Regions from separate parts of the Vibrio sp. V31_P5A7T61 genome, predicted to be linked through region 3. Evidence: predicted binding sites of a transcription regulator. Region 3 holds the regulator's gene; each other region holds the start of a gene.
What was found. The regulator CRP, encoded in region 3, controls carbon source genes, mostly activating them, when cyclic AMP is high. The targets are predictions, from matches to a motif close to TGTGANNNNNNTCACA.
Positions count from the first base shown of each region.

Region 1: a site for CRP is predicted at 3,878-3,893, ahead of CAG58_RS02900 (CTP synthase). Genes of this name have one in related genera too.
Region 2: a site for CRP is predicted at 5,076-5,091, ahead of deoD (purine-nucleoside phosphorylase). Genes of this name have one in related genera too.

Region 1 is NZ_WXWI01000018.1:91,025-101,786, reverse strand. It holds gene rlmD (23S rRNA (uracil(1939)-C(5))-methyltransferase RlmD) at 1-545, shown strand, start outside; gene relA (GTP diphosphokinase) at 611-2,830, shown strand; gene mazG (nucleoside triphosphate pyrophosphohydrolase) at 2,953-3,756, shown strand; gene CAG58_RS02900 (CTP synthase) at 3,978-5,615, shown strand; gene eno (phosphopyruvate hydratase) at 5,693-6,994, shown strand; gene CAG58_RS02890 (multifunctional CCA addition/repair protein) at 7,094-8,308, opposite strand; gene CAG58_RS02885 (TIGR04211 family SH3 domain-containing protein) at 8,379-8,987, opposite strand; gene CAG58_RS02880 (inorganic phosphate transporter) at 9,218-10,477, opposite strand; gene CAG58_RS02875 (TIGR00153 family protein) at 10,624-10,762, opposite strand, start outside.
Region 2 is NZ_WXWI01000029.1:282,438-293,199, reverse strand. It holds gene gltS (sodium/glutamate symporter) at 1-48, opposite strand, end outside; gene CAG58_RS07445 (L,D-transpeptidase family protein) at 698-1,618, opposite strand; gene phrB (deoxyribodipyrimidine photo-lyase) at 1,608-3,035, opposite strand; gene CAG58_RS07435 (MerR family transcriptional regulator) at 3,032-3,844, opposite strand; gene CAG58_RS07430 (YbgA family protein) at 3,834-4,790, opposite strand; gene deoD (purine-nucleoside phosphorylase) at 5,195-5,905, shown strand; gene CAG58_RS07420 (IS1 family transposase) at 5,929-7,398, shown strand; gene CAG58_RS07415 (hypothetical protein) at 7,748-9,235, shown strand; gene CAG58_RS07410 (GGDEF domain-containing protein) at 9,216-10,762, shown strand, end outside.
Region 3 is NZ_WXWI01000057.1:87,128-97,889, reverse strand. It holds gene CAG58_RS12680 (YheV family putative zinc ribbon protein) at 1-103, opposite strand, end outside; gene kefB (glutathione-regulated potassium-efflux system protein KefB) at 103-1,905, opposite strand; gene kefG (glutathione-regulated potassium-efflux system ancillary protein KefG) at 1,895-2,488, opposite strand; gene CAG58_RS12665 (ABC transporter ATP-binding protein) at 2,746-4,665, shown strand; gene CAG58_RS12660 (TIGR02444 family protein) at 4,665-5,135, shown strand; gene CAG58_RS12655 (hydrolase) at 5,161-6,129, shown strand; gene CAG58_RS12650 (YheU family protein) at 6,210-6,419, shown strand; gene CAG58_RS12645 (phosphoribulokinase) at 6,515-7,384, shown strand; gene crp (cAMP-activated global transcriptional regulator CRP) at 7,676-8,308, shown strand; gene CAG58_RS12635 (DUF1338 domain-containing protein) at 8,406-9,200, opposite strand; gene astD (succinylglutamate-semialdehyde dehydrogenase) at 9,292-10,752, opposite strand.

The DNA of each region.
Region 1 (10,762 bases), on a different contig from region 3:
GAGTGACGATGCATTTTTTGCCCACTCACTTCATTCAGGTTAATCAATCCATCAACCAGCGCATGGTTGCCCAAGCTATCGAATGGCTAGAGATTCAAGCCAATGACCGAGTGCTTGATCTCTTTTGTGGCTTAGGCAATTTTAGTTTACCGCTGGCACGCATTGCTCACTATGTGGTTGGGGTTGAAGGCGTCGATGAGATGGTTTCAGTGGCCAGTGAGAATGCTCATTTGAACCAGATCAATAATAGCGCCTTTTACCAAGCCAATTTGGAACAAGATATGACCAAGGCAACGTGGGCGGCTGAAAAGTTTGATAAAATACTGCTTGATCCGGCGCGAGCGGGCGCAGCAGGGATTGTTGAACAGTTGGGACAATTATCGGCTCAACGTATTGTTTATGTCTCGTGTAACCCCGCAACTTTAGCGCGTGATAGCCAAAGCTTACTCAATCAAGGTTATCATTTGGCGAAATTGGCTATGCTTGATATGTTTCCTCATACTAGTCATTTAGAATCGATGGCTCTGTTTGTAAAAAATCGGTAAGCGGCTGAACTTTCGGGAGCGAAAGTCAGTCGATACCCTAAAATCTAAAAATTAGGATTATCCCTATGGTTGCGGTTCGTAGCGCACATTTAAACCCAGACGAACAGTTTGAACTAGAAAAATGGATTGCTAGTTTGCAGCAAGATAGCAAAACGACGGCGAGACTGATGGAAGTCTATCGTCAGTGTGATCATTGGCTTGAGGGGCACTCTCAAGGTCCAATGTTGCTATGGCGTGGACGGGAAATGATCGAAATATTGATCACCTTGTCGATGGATAAACCCACCTTAGTGGCAGCGCTACTGTTTCCGATTGCCACCAGCGGTTTGTTGGATCAAGAAGAACTCGAAGAGCATTACGGCAAAGAGATCATCAAGTTGATTCATGGTGTTGAAGAGATGGCAGCGATTGGGCAACTCAATATCACCATGCAAGGCAGTGAAGCGTCGGCACAAGTTGATAATGTTCGCCGTATGTTGTTGGCGATGGTTGATGATTTTCGTTGTGTAGTCATTAAGTTAGCAGAACGAATTTGCAATTTACGTGAAGTAAAAGACCAGCCTGATGAAGTGCGTCGCGCCGCAGCTAAAGAGTGCGCCAATATCTATGCGCCACTAGCGAATCGTTTGGGGATTGGTCAGTTAAAATGGGAAATTGAAGATTACGCGTTTCGTTATCAACAACCAGATACTTATAAACAAATCGCTAAACAGCTCTCTGAGCGGCGTATTGTCCGTGAACAATACATCCGTGATTTCGTCAATGATCTTCGCCAAGAGATGCAAGCATTAAATATCAATGCTGAGGTGAGTGGTCGTCCTAAGCATATCTACAGCATTTGGCGCAAAATGCAGAAGAAAAACCTCGCGTTTGATGAGCTGTTTGATGTGCGCGCGGTGCGGATCATCGCTGATAAATTGCAAGACTGTTACGCCGCTTTAGGCATTGTGCATACTAAATATAAACACTTGCCGGGCGAATTTGACGACTATGTGGCCAATCCGAAACCTAATGGTTATCAGTCGATTCATACGGTGATTTTAGGCCCCGAAGGCAAAACCATTGAGATTCAGATCCGAACTAAGCAGATGCATGAAGAGTCTGAGCTTGGCGTTGCCGCGCACTGGAAATATAAAGAAGGCGCATCGACGGCTCGTAGTGGTTATGATGAAAAAATCACCTGGCTACGTAAGCTGCTTGATTGGCAAGAAGAGATGTCCGACTCAGGGGAAATGCTTGATGAACTGCGCAGTCAAGTCTTTGACGATCGGGTCTATGCCTTTACGCCGCGTGGTGACGTCGTCGATTTACCGATGGGCGCAACACCGCTCGATTTTGCTTACCATATTCACTCAGAAGTGGGTCATCGCTGCATTGGCGCTAAAGTGGCAGGGCGAATTGTGCCGTTTACCCATAAATTACACATGGGAGATCAGGTAGAAATTATTACCGCTAAAGAGCCTAATCCTTCTCGTGATTGGTTAAATCCATCACTGGGCTTTGTGCATTCTGGTCGGGCTCGAGCCAAAATCAACGCTTGGTTTCGTAAACAGAGCCGAGAGAAAAATCTTGAAGCGGGACGTGAAATTCTCGAAAACGAATTGGCAAAAATTGGCGCTAAGTTAAAAGATGCCGAAGCGTACGCGTTAAAGCGCTTTAATGTTAATAGCGCCGATGAGCTTTACGTTGGTGTTGGCAGTGGTGATCTTCGCATCAATCAAATCATTAATCATATCAATGCATTAGTGAATAAGCCCACCGCTGAAGAAGAAGATAAGATCGCCTTAGAAAAATTAGCCGGTGAAGTAAAAACGACCACGACTCAAACCACTCACAAGGATGCGGTCGTGGTGCAAGGAGTGGATAATTTAATGACCCATCTTGCTCGTTGTTGTCAGCCGATTCCTGGTGATGATATTCGCGGTTATATCACTCAAGGTCGCGGTATTTCGGTACATCGTAGCGATTGCGAGCAGCTTGAAGAACTCAGTCACCATGCGCCTGAACGCATCATTGAAACGGTTTGGGGACGAGGTTTTGTGGGAACTTATCGCTTGACGTTACGGATTGAAGCGATGGAACGCAGCGGGTTATTAAAAGACATCACCACATTACTGGCTAACGAGAAAGTGAAAGTGATCAGCATGAAAAACCGCAGTGATTATAAACGTCAATTGACGATCATGGACTTTGAGTTAGAGGTCAATAGTGTTGAAGTTCTACAGCGGATCATGAAGCGCACGGAGCAAATCAAAGACGTTATGCTCGTCAAACGATTGGGCTGAATCACGACCTACGCCGATCAGTGCGAGTGGCGATGGCGTCGTGTCGCTGATTAGTCCTTAATCAATAACGAGGTGCGATGATGCTCATTGGCCTCGTTATTACGTATCAGTAAAGAGAAAGTATGTCTCATCCTATTGTACAACTTGAACAGATTATGGCGCAGTTACGTGATAAAGAGCATGGCTGCCCATGGGATAAACAACAAACCTTTGAAACGATTATTCCGCATACCATCGAAGAAACCTATGAAGTCGTCGATGCGATAGTCCAGCAATATTGGCCTAACTTACAAGAAGAACTCGGTGATTTATTGTTCCAAGTGATTTTTTATAGCCAGTTGGCTAAAGAGCAAGGATTATTCGAGTTTTCTGATGTGGTAGACACCGTCAATGAAAAGCTCACTCGCCGTCATCCGCACGTCTTTTCTGACGCAAAGTTTGCCGATGAGCAGCAACTGGCTGCCCATTGGCAGGCCGAAAAACATAAAGAAAAGCAGCAAGCAGGCAAAACAGAACAAAGTATTCTAGACTCAATACCACAAGCGTTACCGGCCTTGTCGCGGGCTAATAAAATCCAAAAGAAATGCGCTCAATTTGGTTTTGATTGGTCAAGTGTCGGCCCTGTGGCGGAGAAGGTGCAGGAAGAGTTGGATGAGGTGATGGCGGAAGTGCTGCAAGTGCCCGTCGATGAGCAAAAGGTAGAAGAAGAGCTTGGGGATTTACTGTTTGCGACGGTTAATCTGGTTCGTCATTTAGGTAAGGATCCTGAACTGGCTTTAAATAAAGCCAATCATAAGTTTATACGCCGTTTTCAAGCCGTAGAGCAATTAGCATCATTAGCTGAGCAGCCACTAACCAGTTTGACATTAAACGAGTTAGATGCGTTATGGGAACAAGTAAAACGACAAGAGAAAAAGGTTCGTTGACTCTATGTATCGCATGGATTTTCTCACTGCGTCATTTTGAGCGAGTTAATCAACCGTGGTGAGCCAAGAAAAAGCACCGACTTCAATCTGTTTGATTTGAAGCAAAAAATAAAAAACTGAGTGTGATAGATTTCACGTTGTGGCGATAAATGGGTTCTGGTATAGTTTTATCCCGTCCAGAAGAAATCCATTTCCCTCATTCAACCAATTTCAGGTTAAACATGACAACAAATTATATTTTTGTTACTGGCGGGGTTGTATCCTCTCTAGGTAAAGGTATTGCAGCAGCATCGCTTGCGGCGATTTTAGAAGCTCGTGGTCTTAAAGTGACCATGATGAAGCTTGACCCTTACATCAACGTTGATCCGGGCACAATGAGCCCAACCCAACATGGTGAAGTGTTTGTCACGGAAGATGGCGCTGAAACTGACCTTGACCTTGGTCACTACGAACGTTTTATTCGTACCAAAATGACTAAGCGCAATAACTTTACGGCTGGTCGTGTTTATGCTGATGTATTGCGTAAAGAGCGTCGTGGTGATTACCTAGGTGCAACGATTCAGGTTATTCCTCATATTACCAATGCGATCAAAGATCGTGTTCTTGCTGGCTCTGAAGGCCATGAAATCGCGATTGTTGAAGTTGGTGGTACCGTCGGTGATATCGAGTCTTTACCTTTCATGGAAGCCATTCGTCAGCTAGCGATCGAAGTTGGTCGTGAGCGGGCGATGTTTATGCATCTGACGTTAGTGCCTTATCTTGCTGCCGCTGGTGAAGTAAAAACCAAACCAACCCAACATTCGGTTAAAGAGCTACTCTCGATTGGTATTCAACCTGACATTCTAGTTTGTCGTAGTGATCGAGTGATCCCTGCGAATGAGCGTAAGAAAATTGCTCTATTCTGTAACGTCCCTGAAAAAGCCGTTATCTCAATGAAGGATGTTGATTCGATCTACAAAATCCCTCAGCTTATCAAGTCACAAGGTTTAGATGACTTGGTATGTGCACGATTTGGTATTACCGCTCCAGAAGCCGATCTTACCGAGTGGGAACGAGTCATTTATGAAGATGCTAACCCAACGGGTGAAGTGACGATTGGCATGGTCGGCAAATACATCGAGTTACCGGATGCGTATAAATCGGTTAACGAAGCACTGAAACACGCGGGCCTTAAAAACCGTTTAAGCGTGCATATCAAATACATCGATTCGCAAGATGTTGAAACCAAAGGTGTTGAAATCTTAGAAGGTGTTGACGCTATTTTGGTTCCAGGTGGCTTTGGTGATCGTGGTATTGAAGGTAAAATCCTTGCTGCTCAATATGCACGTGAAAATAATGTCCCTTATTTAGGTATCTGTCTGGGGATGCAAGTGGCGTTGATTGAATACGCACGTAATGTCGCTGGTATGGAAGGCGCACATTCAACAGAATTTAACAAAGAAACCCCATTCCCTGTGGTAGGCTTAATTACCGAGTGGGTTGATGGTGAAGGTAAGGTAGAAGAGCGTACCGAAAGTTCCGATTTGGGCGGCACCATGCGTTTAGGTTCGCAACTTTGCCACTTGACGAAAGGCACCAAAGCTTATGAGCTTTATGGTAGCGCGACGATTCATGAGCGTCATCGCCATCGTTACGAAGTGAATAACCATCTTCGTCCAAAAATTGAAAAAGCAGGCTTGAAAGTGTCTGGATTGTCAGCAGACAAGAAACTGGTGGAAGTGATTGAAAACCCAGCTCATCCATGGTTTGTTGCGGCTCAATTCCACCCAGAATTCACATCGACGCCTCGTGATGGTCATCCATTATTTGCAGGTTTTGTGAAAGCAGCCGGTCAGTTCCAACGCGGTGAATTAAAGTAAAAGGATATGGGTAGCGGCTTAAGTTGTGCGGCTATCCTTTTAGTTTTGACATTTAAATTCAATGAGAGGAAACATTAATGTCTAAGATCGTTAAAGTTCTAGGTCGTGAAATCATCGACTCACGTGGTAACCCAACAGTAGAAGCTGAAGTACACCTAGAAGGCGGTTTCGTTGGTATGGCAGCAGCTCCATCTGGTGCATCTACTGGTTCTCGCGAAGCGCTTGAGCTACGTGACGGCGACAAGTCTCGTTTCCTAGGTAAAGGTGTTCTTAAAGCGATTGCTGCGGTTAATGGCCCAATTGCTGATGCTCTTGTCGGTAAAGACGCAAAAGATCAAGCGACAATTGACCAAGTGATGATCGACCTTGATGGCACGGAAAACAAATCTAAGTTTGGTGCGAACGCGATTCTTGCGGTATCACTAGCGAACGCGAAAGCAGCCGCTGCCGCTAAAGGTATGCCTTTGTATGAGCACATCGCTGAGTTAAACGGCACTCCTGGTCAATTCTCTATGCCTCTACCAATGATGAACATCATCAACGGTGGTGAGCACGCCGATAACAACGTAGATATCCAAGAGTTCATGATCCAACCTGTTGGCGCAAAAACGCTAAAAGAAGCAGTACGTATGGGCGCAGAAGTGTTCCATAACCTAGCTAAAGTGCTTAAATCTAAAGGCTACAACACTGCTGTTGGTGACGAAGGTGGTTTCGCTCCTAACCTAAAATCTAACGCTGAAGCGCTAGAAGTTATCGCAGAAGCGGTTGCAGCGGCTGGCTACGTGTTAGGTAAAGACATCACTCTAGCGATGGACTGTGCAGCATCTGAGTTCTTCGACAAAGAAGCCGGCATCTACAACATGAAAGGTGAAGGTAAAACCTTCACTTCAGAAGAGTTCAACCACTACCTTGCTGAGCTAGCTAACAAGTTCCCAATCGTATCTATCGAAGACGGTCTTGATGAGTCAGATTGGGATGGCTTCAAGCACCAAACTGAACTACTTGGTGACAAGCTGCAATTAGTGGGTGATGATCTGTTCGTAACCAACACTAAGATCCTGAAAGAAGGTATTGAGAAAGGTATTGTTAACTCAATCCTGATCAAGTTTAACCAAATCGGTTCTCTAACTGAAACATTGGCAGCTATCAAGATGGCGAAAGATGCTGGTTACACTGCAGTTATCTCTCACCGTTCAGGCGAAACTGAAGATGCAACGATTGCTGATCTAGCGGTAGGTACTGCTGCAGGTCAAATCAAAACGGGTTCTATGAGCCGTTCTGATCGCGTTGCTAAGTACAACCAATTGATCCGTATTGAAGAAGCGCTAGCGGGTCGTGCTCCTTTCAACGGTCTAAAAGAAGTGAAAGGCCAAGCGTAATCCTTTTGGATACGGCTTAGCATTATTGCTTAGAGAACGCCCTGCATAGCAGGGCGTTTTTTTATATTGAAGATAAGTACAAGGCCAGTGCAGTAGGGCTTATGCCGCTGCGCTAATCGCTTGTATTCGTCGTTTATTAAGCTCTTCTTTAATAGCTTTTCCCTGAAAACCATCAGCGATCACCTGCTGTACCTCGACACTTAGAGCCGCTTGATAAGCATTAAGAAAGAGATCGCGTTGCGGATAAGCGTTTGCTTCGCAGCCTAATCGACCAGCGTGATCCGCCTGACAACAGAGCAAAACGTCATGCAAACGCTCGGGTTTACGCCAGACATCGAGTTTATCGAGTATCTTAAGCTTGGTGCTTGCTTTAAGCTCTGCCGCTCGATGAATGTTTGAATGTTGTTCACAGACTAATAATGCTAGATCTTTGCACTCATTAGGAATGCGGACACGTTCGCATAACGCGTTAATAATCTTAACTCCGGTATGGCAGTGCATTTTGTGGCTTGGCCATTCATTCTGCGGTGTTACGCCTTTACCTACATCATGTACTTGCGCAGCAAAACGCACCGCAATGGATGGAGAGAGCTTTGCCGCTTGTGCGGCGACCATTAACGTGTGTACTCCGGTATCTATTTCAGGGTGCCACTGCTTGGGCTGTGGGACACCGAATAAGCGGTCAATTTCAGGTAATACAATAGCCAGCGCCCCACATTCGCGCAGTGTAGAGAGAAAGACTTCTGGATTCGCGGTCGAAAGCGATTTATGCCACTCTTGCCAGATGCGCTCCGCGGTTAAATGATGTAACTCTCCAGATTGAGCGATCTGTGTCATTAATTGCATCGTCTCGCTAGCAATGGTAAACCCGAGATGTGCTAACTTTGCCGCAAATCGTGCGACGCGAAGGACGCGAAGCGGATCTTCGATAAAGGCATCAGAAACGTGGCGTAATAGACGGTTGTGCAAATCACGCTGACCCCCATAGGGATCAATCAGCTTGCGGGTGTTGTCTTGTGCTATGGCGTTGATGGTCAGATCGCGCCGAGCGAGGTCTTCTTCAAGACTGACATCTGGGGCGTAATAACAAGCAAATCCGGTATAGCCTGATCCTGTTTTACGCTCGGTACGAGCCAGAGCATATTCTTGTTTTGTCTTAGGGTGTAAGAAGACAGGGAAATCTTTACCGACCGCTTGATAGCCGGCTTGACGCATTTGCTCTGGACTACTGCCGACGACGACCCAATCTTGATCATGTACTGGCAAAGAGAGTAATTGATCGCGCACTGCGCCACCGACGAGATAAACTTGCACAGAGGCTCCTTATTGAGAAAACAAGTGCGAAGACAAAAACGGCCACCTTAGGTGACCGTTGTTCGTGTCATTATGCCCATCCGGCCGGATTACGTTTACGGCGAGGGATAATGTGTGGCAGCACTAGACCAAACAGCAAGCCGCCGCCAGCAACGCCACCGCCATAGATAAAGTATTTCAAGAGTAAATCCTCTTTTTGGGTATCTAAGCGAGCACGCAGTTCACGGATTTCAGTTTGCGAAGCAATCAGTTGCTGACTGATATCGCTATAACTTTGCTCTAGATCGGCGATTTGTTTGTTACGGATTTCTAATGAATCGACCAGTCCGGCTTTTTCACTATCGGCATTTTGGCGAGCATTAGCCAGTTGGTTTTTTACTTCTTTAAGTTCTTTTTCAAGTTGCGGCAGACGAACCGCCATACTGACTTCACGAGTTACAAAGCGGCTTTCTATCCAACCATTGCGTCCTCGTTCATCAACAATTTGGCTATAACCTGTCTCTTTATCGGTGTTGAGCAGTTTAACTTTCTCTCCCGCATCAATCGATCCAATAATACGAAACTGATTACTTGGGCCAGAATGCATATAAGTAAACAGTTTATCTGCGACATAACGGTCTTGAGCGAGCGCTGGTGCTGCTAATAAAGAAAATAGCACCATGCAGATGAGTTTTTTCACGGTAGATCCCTTAATTATGGTCAATATTGCGCGTGAGAGCTTTGAATCATCTCATTCTGTTGATGGGCGCGCAATAGGGTTATGTACGACTTTATTATCAGTCTTAAGGTTTGTTTTACAAATAGTAAAAACTTTCTGCGCGCGGCGCAACAAAGAAGGGAGGCTGAGCCTCCCTTTCTGTGCGTTTGAGTCAATAATGACAATCCGTTTACATTGGATTGACGAATCGATTAAGTAAACGCCGCTTGAATCGCATAGAAGAAGATCACGGCCAGTAAAGCACCGGCGGGTAAAGTCACAATCCATGATGCGACAATATTACGCACCACACCTAAATTGAGCGCCGCGATGCCACGAGCAAAGCCTACCCCTAACACCGCACCCACTAAGGTCTGAGTGGTTGAAATCGGTAAGCCAGTGCCTGAAGCGAGTACCACCGTCGAAGCGGTAGCTAACTGAGCGGCAAAACCACGACTTGGTGTTAATTCAGTGATCCCTGTTCCGACGGTAGCCATCACTTTATGACCCAGTGTCGCAAGGCCGATCACAATCCCGATACCACCGAGTGGTAGTATCCACCAGGCAATCGCACTTTTAGACGCGACATTACCTAGGCTTTCAACCGTAGAAACCACTGCGGCTAGGGGACCAATCGCATTCGCGACATCGTTTGAACCATGGGCAAACGCCATCGCACAGGCGGTAATGACCATTAAAACAGAGAAAATACGCTCAACATTAGAAAAACCATGGTTTTCTTCGGTATCGGCAAATTTCTTATAAATGTACAGATAGCCAATAACCATGACAATGCCTGAAACCAGAATCGAACAGATCCAAGCTTCACTACTGGTTAAGTGCAGCCCAACATGTTTTAAGCCTTTTTTAATGGTCACTAAGGCGATCACCATGGTGGTAATAAACATGTAAACGGGGACGAAACGCTTGGCATTAATCAGCGGCGTTTCTGTATCAAAGATCAGTTTTTGTGCACTGACAAAAATAGCGTAAGCCAATAAGCCGGAAATAAATGGCGTGATAACCCAACTGCCAACGATGCCTTGTACTGAGCTCCAATCAACAGCTTCTGTACCGACAGAAATTGTTGCAAAACCAATAATCGCACCAATAATCGAATGGGTAGTTGAGACTGGCCAGCCCATATAAGAGGCAACAAGCAGCCAAGTACCTGCGGCGAGCAGGGATGACATCATGCCATAGACCAGCAGGTCTGGTTGATCGGCAAACAGGGTGGTGTCAATAACACCTTGGCGAATCGTATCGGTGACTTCGCCTCCGGCTAAATAAGCGCCAGCAAATTCAAAAATCATCGCAATGATGATCGCTTGCTTGACGGTGAGAGCTTTTGAGCCAACAGATGTGCCCATCGCATTGGCGACGTCATTTGCACCAATACCAATGGCCATTAATAAACCGAAGATCGCTGCAACAATAATCAGGACAATGCCGTAGTTCGCAAGGATATCCATCGTAATACCTAGTTGTTGATAACAAGCGGAGACTCATCGTGGTGCTTTTTAGGCACGAAAAAAACCATTAGCGCAAGAATATAGTCAGCGCTTGAATGGTGGGAAACACGATTATGACTCTTAGTTATTTGGTTAACTTAAATGATTTAAGAACGGGAAAGCATCAGTTCAAGTCGAGCACCGACTCGCTGAGCTTGATCAGCGATACCGCCGACCCATTCAAAGATTTTGTACAAGAATATGACGTCAATCGGATTCATGGTTGACTCGATAGCCATTAACTGT
Region 2 (10,762 bases), on a different contig from region 3:
CGCCACTAAAAAGGACTCCAGTGCCCCAACTGAAATTAAATGATTCATACAACCTCATCATAATATGCTCTTCATCCTCCATGATGATTGAGGGTTAATGGGATAGTCTATTCGATAGCTCACGTCCACAAAGATACGTATCTCAACCGTTGTTGTGCGCCTTAGGCTGATTTAATGGGTGGAATAAGCGATGGTTAACTCACGCTGTTTACCCTTTAAAATGTAAAAAGGAGCACACCACAAGTGGGTGGTTGCGCTCCTTTTTGCTGTTGAGCGTGCGCGAAAGCGGGTCTTTCTGGGCCACAATAGGCTCCTTTACATCAACAGAAATGACCGATGCTATCGGATAGCGTTGTGGCTATAGCCTCTATCGCCAAATCATTTGGGATAGAACAAGAGAAGATGTCCCTAGGGCGAATTTACCTTTAGCGATGTTTATTTTTTCAGCTAAAAATCAACACGCCCTAGCCTGCAATTTACTTGTTCCTATCGTAGTGGAATACTCTGACTCATGGATAGGTTGTGAGTCGAAACCAAGGAAAAACTCAAGTTCGCAACAGGCTGCATGGCCATAACCGGGCCGGACTATAGCACAGGAACCACGATTTTAGGTAACCCTATCCCATTGGCGGAAGGCACATTATTACAAATATGTGACAAAAATATGAATTAGGATAATCACAAAGGTAAATGATTCTCACCAATCATCACTGACCGATGGGGCCACCACCTGTACAGGGAAACCATTTTGCGCAGCAATGGCCGCTCGAGCACGTGCGTCAGAATGATGAGAGGCGCTCAGCCACCAAGTTAACTCAACCGGCAAATCAAGGGATTTTTTACTCCCATCACTACGGGTTAGAGGCTCATGAGCTTCAAGGTATACACTGCGATCAGGCTCCAGCGTGACTTTGATCGGCTCATCGATGATCCGCACTTTTACCCCGCGATCCACTTGGTGAAAAAGCCACTCAATGTCTTTAGGATCCATGCGAATACAGCCCGCACTCACGCGCATGCCAATCCCAAAGTCTTTGTTAGTGCCATGAATCAGATACTCTCCTGAACCATAGGCTAAGCGCATTGCATAGTTACCCATCGGATTATCTGGACCGGCAGGAACCACCGCGGGTAACTCAATACCACGCTGCAAATACTCATTACGCACTGACTGCGGCGGAGTCCAAGTTGGGTTACGGCGCATTTGGCTGATTTGTGTGGTCATTTCTGGCGTATCACGGCCAATTCGACCAATTCCAACCGGGAAAATATGCACCTGCTGAGTATTAGGTGGAAAATAATACAAACGCAACTCGGCAAGATTGACCACAATGCCTTGATACTCAACCTCAGGTAAAATGACCTGTGAAGGAATCGTCAACACCAAACCCGCTTGGGGGAGAAACGGGTCGACGCCTTTATTGGCCGCCATTAAAGCCAGAAAACCGACATCATATTGGCCTGCTATCTGCGCCAACGTTTGTCCTTCTTGCACTTCATGATAATGCATCCGCCCGACTAGGCGACTGCCCTCTTTAGGCAAGTCATAGACTGCCGCTTGCAAAGAGGCGAGCCCACTTAACCAGAGTAAACCGATGAGAAACCCGTTACGCAACATCAATAGGATTATCCTTTGCTTCTTTGTAGAGACGTAAGGTTACTTCTCTTGCTACTTTATGATCAACCATCGGTGAAGGATATAACAGAGACTTAACACCAGGCCATTTCCAAGGCGTATGAATATAGGCAGTAGGCACACTGGCCAGTTCAGGCACCCATTGACGAATAAATTGCCCGCTGGGATCAAACCGCTCACCTTGAGTAATCGGGTTAAAAATTCGAAAATAGGGCTGACCATCACAACCGGTGGAAGCGCACCATTGCCAACCGCCATTATTCGCAGCGTAATCACCATCGATTAATTGCTGCATAAAGTAGCGCTCTCCCCAATGCCAATCGATATGCAGATCTTTGGTCAGAAAACTCGCTACGACCATTCTTAATCGGTTATGCATCCAACCGGTTTGATTTAATTGCCGCATCGCCGCATCGACAATCGGATAGCCAGTTTTACCCTCACACCAACGAGCAAAAGCTTGCTTATCATCCGACCATTGCAGTCGATCACCCCATGAATGAAAAGCTTTGCCTTTCGATAATTTACTTTCAAACACCAATAGATGCTGATAAAACTCGCGCCAAATCAATTCACTCAACCAGATTTCCGCGCCAGAAGATAACAGGGCGGATTGCGATTGCGCATACATTCGCGCCATACATTGCCGCACCGAGAGCATGCCAATCGCCAGATAAGGAGAAAGCCGACTCGTGCCTTCCTGAGCCGGGAAATCACGTTGCTGATGATAATCATCGATCGATTGCTGGCAAAACTGACGTAATTGGTGGCGAACGGTTTCAAAATCTACGGGCCATTGATCACTCGATACTCGTGGATAAGCAAAGTCTTGCCTCTCATTCCACAACGCGTTGTGTTCAGAAGCCAGTAACGGGTTCACCGCAGCAGTTGGAGTTGAAACGATGACTGGCGGTGTAAACCGACTCAACCATGCCCGTTTGAAAGGTGTAAAGACTTTAAAATACTCGCCTTGTTTATTTAATACCTGCCCAGGCGTAAGTAGACACTTATCATCACAAGCTAACCAATCAATCCCGAGCGTACTTAATGCCTGTTCAGTTTGGCTATCCCGCTGCTGTTCATTCCATTCATAGTCGCGATTGACCAACACTTGATTGACCGACAAGCTTTGTGCAAATTCACTGACCACTTGACTTGCTTGTTGATAGTCATCAACCTGTTTGTAAAATAAAGGAATATTTAATGCCGCTAATTCTTGCTGCAAAGTAAACAAACGGCGATAAATGAAATCTGCTTGGATCGGAGCCAAGTCATGACGTTGCCACTGATGAGGTGTGGCCACGAAAAGGGCCGAAACCGATTCACCGCTGGCAATCGCCTGCTGTAATGCTGTGTTATCTATCGCGCGCAAATCTCGGCGCAACCAGACCAGTTTCATGACTCATTCTCCTGATGGGTTAAGACATCCAAAACACTGGATAAGACCAAGTGATCCTGCAGTTGGGTTTTCAACTGAGCCAACGCAGAGCGCTGCGCTTCTGCTAAACTTCGATGTGAAAACACACTCACTCCTTGCCAGTCGTGCAAACTTTCGTGCTGGAGCAAGCCACTCATATCGTCAACGCCTTCAATAAACGTCACTTGATAGCCTTTTTCAGCCCACATTACCGCCCAAAGCCAAGCAAGAATGCTACCGTGTCCATCAAAGCTGATACACAAACAAGGACCACGATGCGCCGCTTTATTTTCCGATTCGAGAATACTCGATAATTTACTGAGCATCAGGCTGCTAAACAGCCCCTTTTGCAGCGAGCGTAATGGTCCTTTGACCTTTTCCAGAGCTTCAATCACCGGCAACACAAACTGCGCTTCAATAATATCCAAAGGGTATTCTTTCATTACCGTGGCAATCACATTCGCGGCTTTGGCTCGTTTCAATTTAGCCAACGCGTCCAGTAACGCCGAACACGCTTCAAGCTCTCCACCCGGGTCCAGCACCTCACTTTCCGGTAGCTGATTGTTGTGTAACAACTGACTTACTTTGCCAATCGAGACGCCTTTTAATAACCAGCTCTGAATGGTTTGGATCGTCTGAATATCCTGTTCGGTATACAGCCGATGCCCTTTCTCGGTACGTAAAGGTTGCAACAAGCTGTAGCGACGCTGCCAAGCACGTAACGTTACAGGCTTAACGCCGGTTAACTCCGCAACTTCACGAATCGCATAGTGCTTCGCCTCATAATCCATAACGTAATCTCAATGCTTGTGGGTGGGGATCTAAATAACGCTGCTGACTAAGATACTCATCAGGATACATGGATAAATAGTGCTTAATTAACGTTAAAGGCGCGAGCAGAGGCAATAAACCTTGACGATATTCATCAATCACTCGCGCTAACTCGGCTTTCTGTTGTGCGGTCAAAGAGCGTTTAAAATAACCTTGGATGTGCATTAGCACGTTAGTATTATTTTTGCGGCTAATACGGTGAGTAAGTGCTTGCATTAAGCCTAAGCGATATTGCTCAATAAAGGTGTCGGTCGGATATTTGGTCACTTCCGCGACTAAACGCCCTAAAGCTTTGTAGGACATCGGATGATGAGCCATTAAAGAGAGTTTATAACGCGAATGGAATTCTACGACTTTGCCTGCCGTTGGCTGTGAGCCAAGCGATTGGTAAAAATCATTTAAACAAAAAACGCGAGTAATAAAATTTTCTCGCAGCACAGGGTCATTTAATCGGCCATCCTCTTCAACCGGTAACCAAGGCATCCGTTGCATTAATTGTTGCGTGTACAACCCGACGCCATTTTTTTCAGCGCCGCCTCGTTCACCGTAGACTTTGACTCTTTCCATGCCACAGGTCGGCGATTTAGCACACACGATATAGCCGGATAAATGTTCAGATTGCAGCTGCTCTATTTTCTGCTCGGAATAATTGAGTAAGGCCGCCGTATGATCGCGGCTGGCATCTTTTGTTTCCACCAAGGCGATGCGTTCATTATTCGACATTAAACGTATGGTTGGTCGTGGCACTGGTAGCCCCATACCGACTTCGGGACAAACGGAAACAAATTCGAAGAAGTTGGCCAACTCTTTGGTAACAAAGTTGCTTACTTTATGCCCAGAGTCAAAGCGAACCGGTTCACCGAGTACACAAGCGCTAATACCAACGCGAATAGGGGTCGATTCCATCTTTTTTCTCCTAATGACGATAATGTTGGGTAACATCACTCACGGTTGTACAATTATTTTATTTGTATAAGGTATAGCACAGCTCCGCAAAGTTATACAAATTATTTTTTTGTACATGAAAATGAGCATCTTTTGCCTCCCTATTCGATCAAGCTGCTAAAAAGCCTAAAATTACAGCGAGAAAACCAGTGTTTTGTGATTCAAACGATTAACAAATCGATTGCGCCATCAAATTAAACAGATTCAGTTATCAATAAGGGATTCAAAAGATTATCAAGGTGTTTTTGTGACTTAGTTCTCACGGAGTACTGGTACGACAAGATAGTATTGCTGAAACTGAACATTCATCAGTCAACAATAATCGTAATTAACTATTGTGACTGATTAACTCTTGGAGAAAAATGATGGCGACCCCACATATCAACGCACAAGCAGGCGCATTTGCAGAAACCATTTTGATGCCTGGCGATCCGCTTCGCGCAAAGTTCATCGCCGAAACCTATTTAGACGATGTGGCCCAAGTTTGTGATGTCCGTAACATGTTCGGTTACACCGGTTTTTACAAAGGTGTCAAACTGTCCGTCATGGGTCACGGCATGGGAATTCCATCCGCGAGCATTTATGTACACGAACTGCTGGCTGAATACGGCGTAAAAAATATTATTCGTATCGGTAGCTGTGGCGCTGTTCGTGATGATGTTAACTTAATGGATGTGGTGATCGCGATGGGCGCATCAACCGATTCTAAAGTAAACCGCATCCGTTTCGGCGGGCATGATTTTGCTGCAGTGGCCGATTATGACTTGCTAGAAACCGCAGTTAACCAAGCGCGCGCTCATCAAATTCCAGTTAAAGTCGGTAATATTTTCTCTGCCGACCTCTTTTATACTCCAGAGCCAGAAATTTTTGAAAAGATGAAAAAGCTAGGCATCTTAGGTGTCGATATGGAAGTCGCTGGTATTTATGGTGTTGCGGCAGAGCACGGCGCTCGCGCACTCGCTATTCTCACCGTCTCTGATCATATTTTGCGTGGTGAAAAACTCAGCTCTGAAGAACGTCAAAAATCGTTCCATGAGATGATGACTATTGCGCTCGATACGGCAATCAACCTTTAATTTTTTACCCCGAGGGGGAGATCGTGTCTAACGACCAATTACCAGCGGCCGCTGAAGGTTTGCAACTCAACTTTTGTAAAACATTGGCGTGTGATAACTTTGGCTTGAGCGACGCAAAACATTATGTTCTGCAACATGCGAACCCAAAGCGGCCAACGATGGTTTGTCGTGAGTGTGGAGCTTTCCCCCCCTTACTTAATAATCGCGATGTGCTTAATGAGCTGTATCGCTTACGTCAGCAACACAGCGATGGTTTGCCCGCGTGCCGGCGCGATAATTGTCAAAATTTTGGCTTATCGGTGCACACTCACAAACACCTTTATCACGCTTTTGGTTACAGTGGCGACAGACAGCGTTATCGCTGTAAACAGTGCCACTCGACTTTTGTCGATAAATGGTCAGGTTCAAATAATAAACTTTTATTACAAGAGAGCTTACTCGGCTTGCTGTTTACCGGATATTCTGTGCGCGAGATTTGCCGCAAGTTACACATCAATCCTAAAACTTTTTATGATCACGTCGAACACATTGCCAGCCGATGCCGACGTAAATTAGCCATGATTGACGCGCGATGGGTCAATCACGCCAAGACGTATCAGTTAGCCTCTTATTATTTGCCGCTACAACCTCGCAGCAATAATGGCGCGCTGTGGATGGCAACGGGTGATGCCAAAACCGGTTATATTTTGTGTCAGCATGTCAACTATTCAATCCATGAACAGGCGCAAGGAACGAACGATCACGATCCTTATCATCTACCTGCCCGTTTTGTCAGTAAAGATTACTCTTCAGAATCCAACCTTCCGCTGTCAGTTTCTTCATCTATTTTACGGGAACGGATTGATCAAAAATATCAAACGATTTTAGCGCGAGGCAATGTTGAAGACCCAATGGGGAATTTAACGCGTTTTGATTATCCTTCAAAAGGAGCATTAATTCGTCCGCCCTATACTGCGTATGCTCATTATCTGCATGTGCTCGATCTGTGTCACAGCGATAAACCTGTGACAATTTTTATGCCCCAAGATCCTTTACTACGCTCTGCCTCAATGAGTGTTTGCTTACCTCGTATCCAAAATAACACCGTACATCTGATGTACGTTGAAGAGGATGAAACCTGGTCAAACCATCATGCATTCAACAAAATCGATATCGTCCTCATGGGCTGGTGGCGAGATCGATGGGCGATTATTAATCATCAGAATAGCGCGAAAGGGATCTGTTATTTAGCGGGTAATCATCCCGATCCTGAGCATTGGTTATCGATCGCTTCCACCCGTCAAATAGCTTTCTACCAACAGCGCTTCCAATTACTGTTTGAATCGTTGATCAATGAACCGCGTCGTAAATTACGTCCCGGTGGCATCTTGCCGTTATTGGATATTTTCCGTGCTTGGCATAACCTCTGTTATCAAGATAAATATGGTTTCACCGCAGCACAAAACTTAGGCGTAACTCAACAGCCTTTAACATTAAAAGAGCTTTTATCATAACGTAGCCTCCGCCAGCATTAAAAACCGCCCGCAAAAACACTCTTCATCCCCTGCGGGCGGTATTCAGTACTCAATCAAGGTCATAGGCTTGAACACAGGGTCTATCGACCCCATCACGTATTCACACTAAACTAAGAGGGAAGTGACTTTCTTACCACACCTTGGGGTGAATCAAGAAATGTGAACTAAGATCAATAAATACAGTGTCATCGAGTAATTCACAGTACATTACTTGTCGATAGAGATAAGCTTAAGCCTAAAGACCATGCACAAAAAGGTTCAATCATCCTTGATTAGGAAAGATAGCCTAAGGTTAATCAATCAGCATGGTACTGATAAGGATGATCATTTGGATAAGCATCAGCGCCTCCTCGAACAGGAAATTAAACAACTAAAATCGAGAATTGATTCTGAACCTCAACAGGTCATCGCTATCGCTCAGCAATGTTTATCTCGAGCCGAGCAGTTGGATTATTCTCAGGGTATCTTGCAATCACAGATCATTCTCTCACGTTGCGCTTGGGTCAATGGCGATTATCGCCTTGGTTTGAAAACCATTAAGCAAGCTTATCTCCACCAACACAGCCAAGATAATGATGATTATCTTGCCGAAATTTTTCATGTTCATGCTCTGCACTTCTGGGGACAAGCAAAATATTACACCGCACAACAGTATTGGATTAATGCGCTTGAGCAAGCTTCCCTTGTCGATGATACCGAAATCCTAATCGAAAGCCTTATCGGACTGGGTAATATTTGGCGCATGACTCATGACTATCAACTGGCTTGTTCTACCCATGAATTAGCCGTCAAAGTCGCCAATAATTGTCGAATCGCTTGGTTAGAAGGCAAAGCTCGGATTTTATGGGCTTGGGACCTTTATCTGCTCAATCATTACTTAGATATGCTTTCTGTGCTCGATGGCGCAGAAGAAGCCTTGCAAACTCATGCCGATCAAACTTGGCAAGCAGAAATATGGGATTTTCGTAGCCTCGCATTATTGGGTTTAGAACGTTTAGCGGATGCCGAACAAGCCACACAACGCGCGCATGATTTAGCTGAGCGACATAACCTGCCATGGATGAAAGCTCACGCTTATATTAGCCGCGCACGATTAGAATTATTGCGTAAAGACATCGATAAAGCTGGTCAGTTACTCGCTTTGGCCGAACAATCTGCAGAAAAATTCGATGATAGAGAGCTGCTCTCGCAAATTTGCTATCAACAATCGTTAGTCGCGGAAGAGAGTGGCAATTACCCGCAAGCATTGGCCGCCTTTCAAAAATATCGACAGCTTTCTCTTAGCATGCAACGTGAACATACCGCGCACTTAGGGTTAGATAAGGCGCGCCTCTCAAAACGGCAATTAGAACAGCGGGCTCGAAAACTCACTCATCGTATCCGCTCCCAGTATGAATATGATCCACAAAAACATTTATCTAATGTGGTGTCCGAAAACTACTGGTGGGAGCAGCTAATGCTTTACAAAGCGGAGTTAAAGCAAAGTAAACATTGCGTGTTGATCATTCGTCATGACGATCCCTCCTATTTAGATACCTGCACGGAAATCATCCATACCTTATGTGTCGCGCCGGATTTATTATCCCGTTTAAGCCCAACACGATTAGCGTTATTGTTGGCGGAAACCGGCCCTCAAGCCCAGCAGTTTTATCATACCCTTGAGCAAATATTGGATGTTTATCCATGGCAACGCAAAGGCTTAACCGGACCAAAACCACGATTAACTTGGCATGATATCTTGAGTTTTCCGTTTACTTTGGAACAATTAGAACAACTTCAAGCACAGGAAGAGGCCAATGGAAACACTGCTCAATAAAATTCAGGATGCAGGGTTAGACGTCACCGCCGTGAATGGGGAAGAAGCGATCATCTTTTGGCATCATGTTTATCAACATATCGCCAATTCTCCTGAAGAAAAAGCCTTGTGTCTTACGTTAAGTGCCGAGTATCGCGCGGAACTAAACCAATTAGCAGCCAGCTCTGAGGAGTTAAATGCCGCACTGGAACTGCTCAGTGCCAGCAAAAACATTGAGCTAATTTTAAGTATTAAACAGAGTCTCAGCGAACGCTTAATTGAGCTTAGCCACTACCATGCGGCACTCAACGAATACGTGACTATCTCCCACCTTGCCGTCACCCATGGCTATATTGATGACTTTGCACAATCAGTACTTGGGATGGGAAACTTATGTGATGCTTACGGCGATCATAACCGTGCGCTGCGTTATTACCAAAAAATCGATGCGCTTGACCACGCTCTCAGTAGCCGATCGTTACGCTTACGTTATAAATTACATATGCTGGCCTGCTATCTGCATCTTCAACGTTTTTCGGCGGCTTATGATTTACTCAAGGAGTGCGAAGAGCTCAGTATCTTGGTCAGTGATAAAACCTTGATGGGGCAAATTGCGCTGTATCAAGCGAAGTTATGTCGTCAACACGGTCAACTGGATCAAGCAGTCACTCGACTATCCCATGTCCAATACGTCAGTGGTAACGTCCATTCGATGTGGCTATCTAACATGATACGCATTGAACAAGCTTATTGCTTATTAGAGTTAGATAAAGCACACATGGCCGCGTTGCTACTCACTACCACGGAAAAACGTCTTAAGAAACTTAACGTACCGATTTTAGAGCAGAGTCTGTATGCGGCATTCAGTGAAGTGTGTGAACGCCAAGGCGACTATCAACGCGCTTTATATTATGAGAAAAAAGGCTTTCGCTTAGAGTCTGACTTAGTAAAACGTATTCCGATTGGTGAACTGGGTGCGGCTCAGCTGCGCCGCTTGGCTCGTTTTGAGCCACAATTAAAACTGATTCTCTCTGAACAAGAAAATCGTGAGCTAAAAGAAACGACTGAGCATCAAAAAAACACCGTTGCTCAATTACAACAAGACGTGTTCACCGATCCATTGACTCAATTACATAACCGCCGTTGGTTAGAAATAAAGCTGAAAGATTTACTGCTCCACGAGACGTCCTTTGCTTTTTTAGTGGTGGATATTGATCACTTTAAATCGATTAATGATGAATTAAGCCATTTAGTCGGTGATAAAGCGATTACTCATGTTTCTGAAACGCTTGCCGATTATTTTAAGTTTCGTGGAGCCTCCTGTGTGCGCTTTGGTGGAGAAGAATTTTTAGTCATCCTTGAAGGCTGTTCATTAGATCAAGCCATCATGCATGCCGATACCTTCCGAGAACGTATCGTCAATTACGATTGGCAAACCATATTAGGCGAACGAGGTCTCACCGTCAGTATTGGTATCACCCTCCATCGTGATGGTGAAAATACTCAGCGAACCTTCTATCGTGCTGATAAAGCGCTTTACAGAGCGAA
Region 3 (10,762 bases):
ACTCAACCAGCTCAATATTATTCTCTATCCACCAGCGCAGTGTGTCTTGTGTTTTACAATTTGGGCAACTGGCTCCAGCAATAAAACGTTTTTTTGTGCTCACTATTTCGTCCTACGTTTTTCCCAATAATCACGAGCTTGACGATCATTTGCCATCTCTCGTCCAAAAATCTCTTCCAGCTCTTTACGAGCCGCTTTAGTCCGTAACGTTAAGTTTTTATCATCACTGTGCTGCGGCAATAATTCTTTAAGCATCGTGACATCCAACCGCCGAAAGTGCGCTTCTGCTCGTTTCGCTTGATAAGGGTGCATGCCTAATTGCACAAGCACTTGGCGGCCTAAATCTAAAGCGCCAAGAAACGTCTCTCGAGAATGCCCTGCGATACCGTGGCTTAATAATTGATAGGCCTCTACCCGACTTCGCGCCCGTGCTAAGATTTTTAATTGTGGGAAGTGCTGTTGACACAAAGTCACAATCCGCATCACTTCATCGGGTTCATCGGTACAGATCACTATCGCCTCTGCCTGTGCAGCCCCCGCAGAGCGCAACAGTTCAAGGTGGGTCGCATCGCCATAAAACACCTTATAACCATATTTACGCAGCAGTTTAATTTGGCTGGCATCACTCTCTAATACGGTAATTTTAATCTTATTGGCGTACATTAATCGGCCAACGATCTGTCCAAAGCGGCCAAAACCAGCGATGATCACTTGCGGAGTTTGATGGCCAATCGTGTTGTCAGGCTCCTCTTCAGGGCTATTTAACGTCTGGCTATAATAGAAGGTTTGGAGTTTGAGCAATAATGGGGTCGTCATCATCGAGACACTGATCACTAAAACCAGCAACGCTGACTGACTAGCCGTGAATAATTGCCCCTCCGTCGCGGCCGTCAAAATGACAAAACCAATTTCTCCGCCTTGACTCAAAATCAACGCGCTGCGACTGCGTGCTTTCGAACGCACTTTAGCTAGACGCGCTAAACCATACATGATCGCCATTTTGACACTGATTAGCCCGATCACCAGCAGACTGACCAACCACCACTCCTGCCACAGTAAGGCGATATTAACCGACATGCCCACGGCGATAAAAAATAGCCCCAACAGTAAGCCTTTAAAAGGCTCAATGGCTGTACTTAACTCATGACGAAACTCACTTTCCGCAAGCAGCATACCTGCCAGAAAAGCCCCTAAGGCCATCGACAAACCCAGCTTTTCCATCAATAAGGCAATCGCAATCACCAACAACAGTGAGGCTACGGTAAATAGCTCGCGCACCTGGCTATTCACCACCCACCGAAATAAAGGCTGCAATAGGAAATGCCCAGCCATTAATAGCCCTGCTACCCCTGCCAACATCCACATTAATGGTAAGCTGTCACCCGTTGTTTGGCCGGCAAAAATGGCCACTAAAGCGAGCGTTGGAATAACCGCTAAATCTTGAAACAGCGACACGGCAAATACCGTGCGTCCCGTATCACTTAAGGTTAACCGCATTTCATCAATGGTACGTAGCGCTATTGCCGTCGATGATTGAGCAAGAATCAACCCAACCGTGATACTCACTGGCCAAGAGAAACCGTACATCCATAAACCGCTCGCGAGCACGCTACTGGTGATTAACATCTGTGACCCACCTTGCCCAAGGATCGGTCCTTTCATTTGCCACAATCGCTTAGGGTTTAGCTCTAAGCCAATCAAAAATAGCAGCAGTACCACACCAAATTCGGCAAAGTTCAAAATCGCATTAACATCAGTGATAAGCTTAAAACCCCAAGGACCAATCACAATCCCAGCGAGTAAATAGCCCAAAATAGCCCCAAGCCCTAAACGTTGAGCAATCGGTACTGCGACCACGGCAGCCGTCAAAAAAATCACCGAACTGGACAGCCAATCAGTCATCATGACGTAACCCTTCTAGCCAAGCGACATATTGATCAGCATGTTGCCTACGTTCAGCATCACTGATGTGCCTTGCCCAATACATCACTAACGGATCAATCCAGCGCATACGACATAACGCGGCGGTTAATTCAAAAGGTTGTAGAATTGCACTCAATGGATAACGATTGTATCCCTCAGCACTAAAAGCCTCTCGATGCCCACCGGTCGTGATCACGCTTCGCCAACACTTACCTTGCAGCGCACTTTCTGGTCCAAAGGCAAAACCTTTACCGAGCACTTTATCAATCCACTCTTTTAATAATGCAGGACACGAATACATGTACAACGGGTGTTGAAAGACAATCACATCAACTTCCAGTAAACGTTGATGCTCTTGATTCACATCGATAAAAAAATCGGGATAGGTCGCGTACAGATCAAGCACTTCAACATGAGGCAAAGCGATAATTCGTTCAATCAGCAGACGATTAGCCAGCGAGTGATCAGGGTCGGGGTGAGCGTAAATAACCAATACCTTGGGTCGATCGGCGGTGCCCACTTGATGATGGGAGGATGCGTTCTCTTTATCCTTATCCTTGGTCATTCCTTGATTCTCTTTAATAGATGCGAACGGTCGATAGAGCAACCAACGGATTTCCTTATCGTAAGCGGCTCAACAGTAACACAAATTGTAGCCTTAAAGCCGACCAAGCGATAGCCGAGCATGTAACGAGCCAATGTCGCTAAACGATAGAGAACAGCCTAGGAAGACCATCAACGAATCGGTATAATCATCGACATTGATCAAGATTACTCCTACTATTCGCGGCGACATACACGGCTAACTAGACACGACTCTTTATGATTATCTTCTCTGACATTCAATTACTCCGTGGCGGAAAACCGCTGCTTGATAAAACCTCAGCCACTATTCATCCCGGCGATAAAGTCGGTTTAGTCGGTAAAAACGGCTGTGGTAAATCAACACTATTTGCATTAATGAAAGAGGAGTTATCGATTGATGCCGGCTCATTTAATCAACCGGCTCACTGGGAGTTGGCTTGGGTTGCCCAAGAAACGCCCGCTTTAGAGCGACAAGCTTTAGAATACGTGATTGATGGTGATCGAGAATATCGTCGCTTAGAACAACAACTCCGTGAAGCAGAACAGCAAGATAATGGCACCCGTGTTGCCGAATTGCATGGTCATATTGAAACCATTGGTGGTTACAGCATTCAAGCGCGCGCTGCCGAACTGCTGGATGGTTTAGGTTTCAGTCAACAACAAATGAGTTGGAATTTAACCCAATTTTCTGGTGGCTGGCGCATGCGTCTTAACCTTGCCCAAGCGCTGATCTGTCGCTCTGATTTATTGCTCCTCGACGAGCCCACTAACCACCTCGATTTAGATGCAGTGATGTGGCTTGAGCGTTGGCTACAAAGCTATCCTGGTACGCTACTGTTGATCTCTCACGATCGCGATTTTCTTGACCCGATCGTCAATCGAATTATTCATATTGAAAATCAACAGCTCAATGAGTACACCGGTAACTACTCATCGTTTGAAGTGCAACGCGCGCAAAAGCTAATGCAGCAACAAGCGCAATATCAAAAACAGCAAAAGCAGATGGCACATATGCAAAGCTACATTGATCGCTTTCGCTATAAAGCCTCAAAAGCGCGCCAAGCACAAAGCCGAATTAAAGCACTGGAAAAAATGGAGCAAGTTTTACCAGCGCAATTTGATAACCCGTTTAGCTTTGAGTTTCGTCAACCTGCCGCCTTGCCTAATCCGATTTTAATGATGGATAACGTGGCCGCCGGATATGACGATCGGCTGATCCTCGAAAAGATTCGTCTTAACTTAGTCCCGGGTAGCCGAATTGGTTTGCTAGGTCGTAATGGCGCGGGTAAATCAACATTAATTAAACTGCTCTCCAGTGAACTGAAACCGCAAAGTGGCGATCTCACTTACTCTCAAGGCGTGAAAATCGGCTACTTTGCCCAGCATCAGTTGGAAACATTACACCCACAAGAAACGCCGTTGCAGCACATGATGCAAATTGCCCCTGATAAAACCGAACTTGAGCTGCGCAATTATTTAGGCAGTTTTGGTTTTCAGGGTGAAAAAGCGCTAGAAAAAGTGGCCCCTTTCTCCGGTGGCGAAAAAGCCCGTTTGGTGCTGGCGCTGATTGTGTGGCAAAAACCTAATCTGTTGTTGTTGGACGAACCCACCAACCATTTAGATTTAGACATGCGCCAAGCACTAACCTTTGCCTTACAAAGCTTTGAGGGCGCAATGGTTATCGTCAGTCATGACCGCTACCTATTACGCGCGACCACTGACGAGCTGTACTTAGTGCATGATCAGCAAGTCGCTCCTTTTGATGGTGACTTAACCGATTACTACAAATGGCTAACCGATCAGCAGAAAATGGCCCGCAAAGAAGCCCAAGCGACTCAGCCAGTCAAAGACAGCACCAACAGTGCTGCGGCGAAAAAAGAGCAAAAACGTCGCGAAGCTGATTTTCGTAAACAAACCGCGCCAATTCGCAAAAAATTGACACAGTTAGAAGAGAAAATGGATAAATTGAATGCCATTCTCGCCCAAGCCGAGTTAAATCTCTCTGAGGCCACTTTGTATGACGCAGAGAACAAAGCCCAATTAACCGAAGTGATTGCTAATCAAGCCTCAGCAAAAAGCGCGCTTGAGCAAGTAGAAAGTGATTGGATGGCCGAGCAAGAACATCTTGAACAACTGGAACAGGAATTCACTCAGTAATGATCCCAACGCACGCTCATTCATCATTAACGTTAGAAGGCTTATGGCAATTTAGCCTCGACTATTATGCGGTTAATGAAGTGAAAGAAGCGTGCTTGTGTCTGCAAAACCAGTTTCAGGGGAATGTTAATTTACTATTGCTGCTCAAGTGGTTAGATGAACAACAACTCAGTATTAACGACTCAGAATGGCCACGCTTATTGGCGTGTTTAAGTCATTCAGAAAGCTTAGTTCACTCTTTTCGTGAGTTGCGCCGTAAACTAAAGTCTCACCTATCAGAAACACTGTACCGTGAAGCGCTACAGTTTGAATTGCGGTTAGAAAAACAGCAACAAGCAGAGCTGATCGGCTGCGTACAGGGATTCCGATTATCCCCGACCAAAGACCTAGCGTTGACTGAGCGCTACTGTCGACAACTTGGCGCTGAGCATTTGATCTCTCTATTCTCTACCCCGGTAAAACCAACATGATGCTCATAAAGAATTGAGGCTTTTTATGTCGCCGTTTACTGCCGCGAAGGGATTAACCAATCCACATTTACAAACCCTACTACCGCGCTTAATTCGTCGAGCGGCTTGCTTTACGCCGGTTTGGCAAACCTTAACCACGCCAGATAACGATTTTCTTGATTTAGCATGGAGTGAACCAGCCCTCCCCTGTGTCGATAAACCCATTTTTGTCTTATTTCACGGTTTAGAAGGCAGTTTTTATAGCCCTTATGCTAATGGCTTAATGGATGCGTTTGCTCGACATGGTTGGCTATCGGTGATGATGCATTTTCGAGGCTGCAGCGGAAAACCCAACCGCTTAGCTCGAGCTTACCATTCGGGTGAAACGGAAGACGCGCGTTTCGTACTTGAATACCTACGCGCACAATTCCCTCAGCGTACCATCATTGCGACTGGAGTCTCTTTAGGCGGTAATATGCTGGTCAACTATTTGGCGCGCTATCGGGATGATCCGATTGTCGATGCGGCAACCATCATTTCCGCACCACTGGATTTAGCAGCGTGTTCGCAACGTATTGAACAGGGCTTTTCAAAAATTTATCGCCGTTATTTACTCTCATCATTAAAAAATAATGCGTTAAGAAAAGCCCCATTGCTACAAAATGAGCTAGGTTTAACCACGCAATCCATTCGTCAAGTAAGCAAGCTCTATCAATTTGATGATTTGATCACCGCACCGCTACACGGCTTTAAAGATGCGCAAGAGTACTATCAACAATGCTCAGGACTCATGAAATTAGGCGCGATTACTATCCCTACGCTGATCATTCATGCTGCCGATGATCCGTTTATGACTGAAGCAGTGATCCCGCGCGGTCCTTTAAACCCACAGATTAACTACCAATTATTTGAACACGGTGGCCATGTTGGTTTTTTAGCTGGCAGCTTACGTCAACCTAGGTTCTGGCTTGAGCAGGCTTTGCCGAGTTACTACGCTAATTGGCGACAGAAATAAAAATTAGCGTCATTTAGCGTCATATGGCAGCAAAATATCGTAAAACAGAGATTATCAGTTCATAAAATCATGAGGTATTTATGATCGTTCCTTGGCAACATATCGCCAGTGACACTCTAGACAATTTAATTCGTGAGTTTGTATTACGCGAAGGCACTGACTACGGTGAAAGTGAAATCAGCTTACAAGACAAAATCGATCAAGTCATCGCTCAACTGCGCAGTGGGCAAGCGATGATCGTCTATTCTGAGTTACACGAAACGATCGATATCAAAAGTACCGCACGCTGACGGTAAAAATCGGCGTTTTCTGCTGCGTTTTTTCCATGATATAGTGAAACCAGCCATGGGCTTTGCCCCTCAAGGATCAACAGACAAGGTATGTCATGTCAGCAAAACACCCCATTATTGCGGTCACCGGTTCATCAGGCGCTGGTACAACGACCACATCAGAAGCTTTCCGCAAAATGTTCAATATGATGAACATTAAACCCGCTTGGGTGGAAGGTGATAGCTTCCACCGCTTCACTCGTCCAGAAATGGATATTGAAATTCGTAAAGCAAGAGAACAAGGTCGACATATTAGCTACTTCGGTCCGCAAGCGAATGACTTCCCTGCTCTGCAGGATTTTTTCCGCCAATATGGCAAAACGGGCGCAGGACAAATTCGTCGTTATCTGCATACTTTTGATGAAGCCGTCCCCTATAATCAGATGCCTGGTACCTTCACACCTTGGCAGCAGTTGCCTGATGATACCAATGTCTTATTTTATGAAGGCTTACATGGCGGAGTGGTCGATGGTGACATTAATGTCGCGCAACATGTCGATTTTTTGATTGGCATGGTTCCAATTGTCAATTTGGAATGGATCCAAAAATACGTGCGCGATACTCGTGACCGCGGCCATTCTCGTGAAGCCGTCATGGATTCTATCGTTCGCTCAATGGACGATTATCTGAATTACATTACCCCTCAGTTTTCGCGTACGCACATTAACTTTCAACGAGTGCCTACGGTCGACACCTCAAATCCTCTCAATGCGAAAGGCATCCCGAGTTTAGATGAAAGCTTTGTGGTGATCCGTTTACGCGGAATAAAGAATGTCGATTATCCCTATTTACTGGCAATGATTGATGGCTCGTTTATGTCGCGTCACAACACGATTGTGGTTCCTGGCGGCAAAATGGGCTTTGCTATGGAACTTATCGTGCAACCCTTACTCCAGCAATTAATTGAATCCGGAAAAATTGGTTGAGATTGCCTTATCTTGACCTGATGAGTAAGAAATTCGCATAATCGGTCAGGCTACGGTCTTATTAACACGATTACTTTTCATACCGTGATCATGTGCACGTTTTTGCGTAAAATATCCATGGTTTGATACGATTAAAATCAAGAAATCGCGTTCGAAAAAGGATACTATTCCTTACCGAACACAAGATAGCTTGCAGCCATTAGGAAGTCCTCTTATTCTAGTTAATCCATTAAGGCTTCGCTAAAATATACGGACAGCAGCGAGCGTACCCTGCAGAGGAAGTGAGATATTATGGTTCTAGGTAAACCTCAAACCGACCCAACACTAGAGTGGTTCCTTTCACATTGTCATATTCATAAGTACCCTTCAAAAAGCACGCTGATCCATGCGGGCGAAAAAGCGGAAACCTTGTACTACATTGTTAAAGGTTCTGTTGCGGTACTGATTAAAGACGAAGAAGGTAAAGAGATGATTCTTTCTTACCTTAACCAAGGTGATTTCATCGGCGAGCTTGGTCTGTTCGAAGAAGATCAAGAACGTACCGCTTGGGTTCGAGCTAAATCCCCTTGTGAAGTCGCGGAAATTTCTTTTAAGAAGTTCCGTCAATTGATTCAAGTTAACCCCGATATCCTGATGCGTCTATCAGGGCAAATGGCTCGTCGCCTACAAGTGACCAGCCAAAAAGTCGGTGATTTGGCGTTCCTTGATGTGACTGGTCGTATTGCACAAACTCTACTAAACCTAGCAAAACAACCCGATGCAATGACTCACCCTGATGGGATGCAAATCAAAATCACTCGTCAAGAAATTGGTCAAATCGTTGGTTGCTCTCGTGAAACCGTTGGCCGGATTCTGAAAATGCTTGAAGAGCAAAATCTGATATCAGCACACGGTAAAACCATCGTGGTCTACGGCACTCGTTAACCTCTGGTTTAACATGCTTAAAGCCTGAATAAGCTACTTTAGTTGACCTAAAGTAGCTTTTTTGTTGTTCATCGTTGGCTACCCGTTCCGTTTTTTACTAACGAAGATCGGTACTTTCAAAGATTTTATCTGCTGAAGCCGCCACAAAGCCGCTATACAGTTGACCGTTCGCCATCGGATAACGTTTAGCGAACTCATAAAAACCACCAGGGATCACTTCAACACCGTCGTTAAACGAGACTGGCACCTTATCAGCCATAGTCGAGGACTGTTCTAGTAATACTTCTGGTGTGCCTTTCACTTCACCGCCATTTTCATTGATAGTAAAGCCCGCCTGACGCAGATGATCATTGACCGCTTTGACCTCATTAAATGCCTTGAGCTGATTAACACTCACCGTAAAGTGATTGGCCCCATAACCATGGGCGGCTAACCACGCCGCATACTCGCTTTCTTTGGCTAAGATTTGATAATCTGCAAACGAGAGATCCCATAGACGGCCGGCGTAAAGAAAATCGACATCATCAAGGCGAGTCGTCTCGACTTGAGCCACTAACTTAGCGACTATCGCTTGTAACTCTGCTGAGCACTCTTCGACCTCCAATTCACTAATAAATACCTTAGGTTGCTTAGGATCAGGGTGCTCATAATGCTTCGCCACCAGCTTTTTGCTTTCAAACAGATAATCACCGCAAGCAACGTAGCCTAAGGCCAGAAACGGCTTGGCCAAAGTCTCTATACCCAGTGGTGCGATATTAAAAGTTCGTAAAGCAATGTGGTCATTGATCAGTGCTTCGTCTTCCTGGAGCAAATGATGGACTTTTTCTGCCGCAGGGCAAAGACGCTGAATATAGTCATTCCATAAACATTGAAAAAGCGCACTTGGCGTCATGACGCCTCCTTGTCAGTGGGTGGATAACGCCTCTCGCGATAGAGACGTTATGGGTTAAACATTATCTACACTCTTTAGCTGTGTTGACGACTTAAGGCAAAACAACCCCTGGTGATAGTGTCGCGGGTAATTCTGTCGTTTGCCCTTCCATCGACGCCATTGGGTAAGCACAGTAATCCGCGGCGTAAAACGCGCTGGGGCGTAAGTTACCTGACGCACCCGGCCCACCAAAGGGAGCATCGCCACTGGCTCCGGTAAGTTGACGGTTACGGTTAACAATTCCGGCGCGAATATGATCAATAAAATATTGCCACTCTTGATCGTCGGTCGACACTAAGCCTGCTGACAAACCAAAGCGCGTATTATTAGCCAGTGCTACAGCTTGAGGCAGTGTTTGATAACGAATGACTTGCAATAATGGGCCGAAATATTCTTCATCAGGTAAATCATTAATCGCAGTGACATCAATAATCCCTGGTGTGACGAACGCCGCTTGTTGTGCCTTCGCGGTTAATAAACTTTTTCCGCCTAACGCTTGTAAATTCGCTTGTGCCGTCAAAATAAACTCAGCGGCAGCACGTGAAATCTGTGGCCCCATAAAGGGTGCAGGATCAGCAAAAGGCTGATCAATGCGCAGCTGCTCGGTCGCTTTTAGCAACTTATCAAGCAACTTATCGCCTTTTTCGCCTTCAGGTAAATAAAGACGACGAGCGCAAGTACAACGTTGTCCCGCACTAATAAACGCTGACTGAATAATAGTGTATACCGCCGCATCAATATCGCCATAGTGCTCAGAAATCACCATCGGATTATTGCCGCCCATCTCCAGTGCTAACATTTTATCGGGTTGACCGGCAAACTGACGATGTAAGAGGTGACCAGTATTCGCACTACCAGTAAAGAGCAAGCCATCAATATTTTTTGATTGCGCGAGCGCAATACCCGTTTCTTTCGCACCTTGTACTAGGTTAAGCACACCATCGGGCAATCCCGCCGCTTGCCATAACTGCATCGCTAGCTCACCAGTCCATGGGGTTTGCTCTGAAGGTTTAAACACCACGGTATTACCAGCCAGTAAAGCAGGAACAATATGGCCATTGGGTAAATGGGCAGGAAAATTATATGGACCAAATACCGCCATTACGCCAAGGGGACGATGCCGCAATACAATCGTATTACCTGCCACCTCACGTTGCTGCTGCCCAGTACGTTCATGGTAAGCACGAATAGAAATCGCAATTTTACCAGCCATCGCCGCGGCTTCGGTGCGCGTTTCCCATAATGGTTTACCGGTTTCTTTAGCGATCACTTCAGCAATTTTTTCACTGTTGGCTTTGACCTGCTCAGCAAAAGCCAACACCACTTGCTCACGCTCAGCAAACAGGCGATTTTTCCAACTAATGAATGCCTGCCGAGCAGCCGTAATAGCTTGTTCAACTTGCTCTGCCGTTGCGCTATTACCTTGCCAAACCACTTGGTCATCGTAAGGGCTGATTGAACTCAACGCATCGCCTTGTCCAGCAATCCATTGACCTGCTATCCACTGAGTCATTGTATCTTCC